DNA from 2 places in the Nissabacter sp. SGAir0207 genome. Region 2 is predicted to be linked to the other one. Evidence: predicted binding sites of a transcription regulator. Region 2 holds the regulator's gene; the other holds the start of a gene.

Region 1 (2,400 bases), 550 kb from region 2:
GGCCTCTACTGGCAGCTGCTGACCGCCCTGCTGAAGGCGATTCCGGCGAAGGCGTAACGTTCCCCCTCCCCTCAGGCGAAGCTGCGGCTTCGCCTTTTTTTGCCCTAGCCGCCCTCGTCCCACGGCAGCAACAGTTGCCGCTCCAGTTGCGGATCCAAAAGCGTCACGTGCAGCCCCACCAGCCGCACCCCGCGCCCGGCACGCCGCTGCTCCCACGCCTGTTGCGCCACCGAGAGCAGATCCGGCAAATTCAGCGACGGCCAGACGTGCTCCTGCGTGGTCTGCTGGAAGTCGTGGAACTTCAGCTTCACCCCCTGGCGCGCAATCTGTAAATCGGGCCGCACCCGCCGCAGCCGCGTCTCCAGCTCCGGGTAGAGCCGCTCGCGGATCAGCGCCTCGCACGCCTCCCACTGGTGGATATCATTCGCCAGCGTGGTCTCCACCCCCACCGACTTGCGCAGGCGATCGGCGGAGACGTCGCGCTCATCAATGCCGTGGCTGCGCTCCCACAGCGCGTGGCCGAATTTGCCAAAGCGCTTGAGCAGCTCTGCCAGGTCATAGCGCTGCACGTCGGCGCAGGTCACCAGCCCCAGCTCCTCCAGCTTCGCCGCCGTCACCTTGCCGACGCCGGGGATCTTCTTGAGCGGCAGCGTCTGCAAAAAGGTCGCCACCCCGGCTGGCGGAATGACGTACTGGCCGTTGGGTTTGTTGAGGTCAGAGGCGATTTTGGCCAGAAACTTCACCGGCGCGATGCCAGCGGAGGCGGTGAGTTGCAGCTCCTGCTCGATGGCCTGCCGGATCTCCTGGGCGATCAGGGTGGCCGAGCCACGGCACTGCGGGGAGTCGGTGACGTCCAGATAGGCTTCGTCCAAGGAGAGCGGCTCAATCAGCGGCGTGTAGCGGGCGAAGATGCCACGGATATGCTCGGAGGTCTCCTTGTAGACCGCCATCCGGCCCGGCACCACTTTCAGGTGCGGGCAGAGTTTCAGCGCCATCGCGGTGGACATCGCGCTGTGTACGCCATATTTGCGCGCCGGATAGTTGGCGGTGCTGATCACCCCACGCCGGTCAGAGCTGCCGCCGATGGCGATCGGGATGTCGCGCAGGCTCGGGTCGTCACGCATCTCAACCGCCGCGTAGAAGCAGTCCATATCGACATGAATGATTTTGCGCATAATCCCTCCCTGTATAAGTATACAGGCGCAGGCGGCCCCGGCTCAACCCATCGGCCGAAAAGCATGGGTGCGATGGATTATTTGGGCAAAGCCCATTGCTGTCATATATATGTCATTGAAAAAAGGTAGATTATTTGGCTTTTAGTGCCAAGGCGTGGCGTAATCATGGCGGCGCGCCCGGCAACCGGGCGCTTACCTCTGCTTAAGGATGAAGGACAGGATCATGACCACACCCAAACTCATGCTGTTGGCCGCCTCACTGTTACTCGGCGCGTCTGTCGCTGGCGCGGCGGACGCCCCACCGGCCCAAGGCCAGCGGCCCCAGTTGATCGCTCACCGCGGCGGCACTGGCGACGCGCCGGAAAACACCTTTGCCGCCATTGATCTGGCACGGAAAAATGGCGCGGAGGCCATCTGGGTCACGGTGCAACTCGCCAAGGATGGGGTGCCGGTGCTCTACCGCCCCTCCGATCTCAGTGCCCTGACCCCGGCCAGTGGCCCGGTTTCGGCGCACACGGCGGCGGAGCTGGCGCAGGTGGACGCCGGTTGGGCCTTTGGCAAGGGCGAAGCGCACCCGTGGCGCGGCAAGGGGGTCGGTATCCCGACGCTGGCGGCCACCCTGGCCCGCTACCCGGATCTCTTCTTCTATATCGACCTCAAATCCCCAGACGCTGAGCCAGCCGCGCTGGCTGGCGCACTGGCGGCGGTGCTGCATGAGAGCAACAGCCTGACGCGCACCCGCGTCTACAGCACTGACAGCCGCTATCTGGCCGCCCTGCCGCCAGAGGTGGCGCGCTTTGCGAGCCGCGACCTGACGCGCACCGTGCTGGCGAACATTACGATGGCGCACCAGTGCACTCTGCCAGCCACGCCAGCGGCTGAGCGCTGGTATGGGCTGGAGCTGAAACGCAAGGTCGAGGTGGTGGAGAAGTACACCCTTGGCGAGGCGCGCTCCGCCTCCACGCTGGTCTGGGACAAAGAGGCGATGGCGTGCTTCCGCCGTCAGGGGGCGGCGCACATCATCCTGTTTGGCGTCAATACGCCGGAGGAGTACCAGCAGGCGCAGGCGCTCGGCGCGGATGGCATACTGGTTGACTCGCCTGCCACCCTCGCGCCCCGCAGCTGACTTTTTGCCATTGCTGTTATTTTGAGCGGCCACCACCCGGTGGCCGCGCTATTTTTCTATTAATCGCGATCGGCCGCAAAAATAGTATTTATGCCCCAT
Region 2 (2,400 bases):
GCAGCAGTACCTGCCAGCCCAGATAGTGCTGCGCCAGCGCATGTAGCGCCGGTAGCGAGGTGAGCGCCGCGACAATCTGCGTCCCAAACAGCGCATAGAGCGCCGCGAACGCCAGCGCCACCAGCCCGGCCTGCCGGCAGGCGGCCTGCCACACCGCCTGCAACTGCCCGCGGTTGCGCGCGCCATACGCCTCACCTGAGTGCGCCTCCACCGCGTAGGCAAAGCCATCCAGCGCATAGGCGGTAAAGGTCAGCAGGTTCATCAGCAAAGCGTTGACCGCCACCGTCTCACTGCCCAGCCGCGCGCCCAGAATGGTCAGCGAGGCGAAACAGAGTTGCAGCAGCAGCGAGCGCAACATGATGTCGCGGTTGAGCGCCAGCAGCCGCCGCAGATCGCCGCGCCAGCCCTGTGCCAGCATGGCCCGGCTGATGCCACGCCGCCGCATGACGCGCGCCGCCAGCCACAGCCCGAGCAGCAGGGTGGCGTACTCCGACAGGACGGTTGCCCACGCCGCGCCCTGCACGCCCCAGTGCAGCCCCATCACCAGCCACAGGTCGAGCACAATGTTCAGCAGGTTGCCTATCACCAGCAGCAGCACCGGTGCGCGCACGTGCTGCACCCCCAGCAGCCAGCCGAGGATCACCAGATTCGCCAGTGAGGCTGGCGCGCTGAGCCAACGGATCTCGAGGAACAGCCGCGCCTGCTCCAGCACCGCGGCATGGCCGCCCACCAGCCCCAGCGCCAGTTCAATCAGCGGGTGGCGGAACAGCAAAATCAGCAGGCCCGCGGCAACCGACAGCAGCAGCGGCTGCATAAAGGCCCGCGCCAGCCGCGCCGGATCGCGGGCGCCGAACGCCTGCGCCGTCATGCCGGTGGTACTCATGCGCAGGAACAGCAGCAGCATAAACAGGAAGCTAGTCGCCATCGCGCCAACCGCGACGCCGCCGAGGTAGTCCGGGCTGTCGAGGTGGCCGATGACGGCGGTGTCTACCAGCCCCAGCAGCGGGACGGTGACGTTGGAGAAGATCATCGGCAGCGCCAAACGCCAGAGCTGGCGGTCGGTCTCACCGAACCGTAGGGCGGCAATCAGTGGCATCAGTTCGCTCACGGGCAGGGAGAAGAAACGACAACGCCCCACGAGGGGGCGTTATCAGGAGTTCAGGACTGTATCCGGCTGGCGCAGCCGCTTCCTGCACTGCGCCCTATGCCGTTAGCTCCAGTCGCCGTTGCGAATGACGCCGACGGCCAGCCCTTCAATAGAGAAGGTCTGCTCGCGCAGGTCAACCACGATCGGGGTGAACTCTTTGTTTTCCGGTAGCAGGTGCACAATGTTGCCCTGCTTTTTCAGGCGCTTGACGGTAACTTCATCATCAATGCGCGCCACCACCACCTGGCCGTTGCGCGCATCCTGGGTCTTGTGCACCGCCAGCAGGTCGCCATCCAGAATGCCGATGTCTTTCATCGACATGCCGCTGACGCGCAGCAGGAAGTCGGCGCTCGGCTTGAACATCGCCGGGTCAACCTGGTAGTGGCTCTCAATGTGCTGCTGTGCCAGCAGCGGTTCGCCGGCGGCGACGCGGCCAATCAGCGGCAGGCCGTTCTCCTCTTCCATCAGCAGGCGGATGCCGCGTGAGGCGCCGGAGACAATCTCAATCACACCCTTGCGCGCCAGCGCCTTCAGGTGCTCTTCTGCCGCGTTAGGCGAGCGGAAACCCAGGCGCTGCGCAATCTCGGCACGCGTCGGCGGCATGCCGGTCTGGGAAATGTGGTCGCGAATGAGGTCATAGACCTCTTGCTGTCTGGTGGTAAGTGCTTTCATCCCGCCCCCTGGTTGTTTATACAGTCTTGCTGGGAGTATATACAGCTACGGCGCAGTTGAAAACCTGACAGGCGAAAAATCCCCGGTTCCGGTGCATTTTGCACTGTTTACCGTGCGCTTTTGCGTAAATCTTCGCAAGTTATGACAAATGGGGCAGCAGCACCATTGCCCAGACGAAAAGTGTCAGTATGATAGCCAACGCAACGGCCGCCGAGCCAAGATCCTTGGCGCGGCCCGAGAGCGGATGCAACTCCGGCCCGATTCTGTCGACAATGGCCTCGATCGCGCTGTTGATAATCTCAATGATCATCACCAGCACGATGGCCCCGACCATCAGGATGCGCTCAACGGTGGTCACATCCAGCCAGAACGCCAGGATGATGGCCGGGATGGCCAGCATGGCCTCTTGTCGGAATGCAGCCTCATTTTTCCAGGCTGCCAGCAGTCCTTTTACCGAATAACCGGCCGCTTTATAGATACGGACCAACCCGGTTGTTTGATTTGCCATACGCTCTGCACCTTAAGATGAATTAACAATATTTTAGCGGCTATTCATCCGCTCGGGACGAAAGATATCAAAC

The links. Region 2 encodes LexA, which represses DNA repair genes until DNA is damaged. Its sites were predicted from a motif close to TNCTGTATGTACATACAGNA; they were not measured.
Region 1: the regulator LexA is predicted to act here: its motif matches at 1,183-1,202, upstream of dinB (DNA polymerase IV).

Annotation. Positions count from the first base shown of each region.
Region 1 covers NZ_CP028035.1:2,985,227-2,987,626, forward strand. Annotated here, with positions in the region: gene pepD (beta-Ala-His dipeptidase) at 1-57, shown strand, start outside; gene dinB (DNA polymerase IV) at 105-1,175, opposite strand; gene C1N62_RS13320 (glycerophosphodiester phosphodiesterase family protein) at 1,399-2,301, shown strand.
Region 2 covers NZ_CP028035.1:3,532,691-3,535,090, forward strand. Annotated here, with positions in the region: gene dinF (MATE family efflux transporter DinF) at 1-1,096, opposite strand, end outside; gene lexA (transcriptional repressor LexA) at 1,211-1,819, opposite strand; gene C1N62_RS15870 (diacylglycerol kinase) at 1,959-2,327, opposite strand.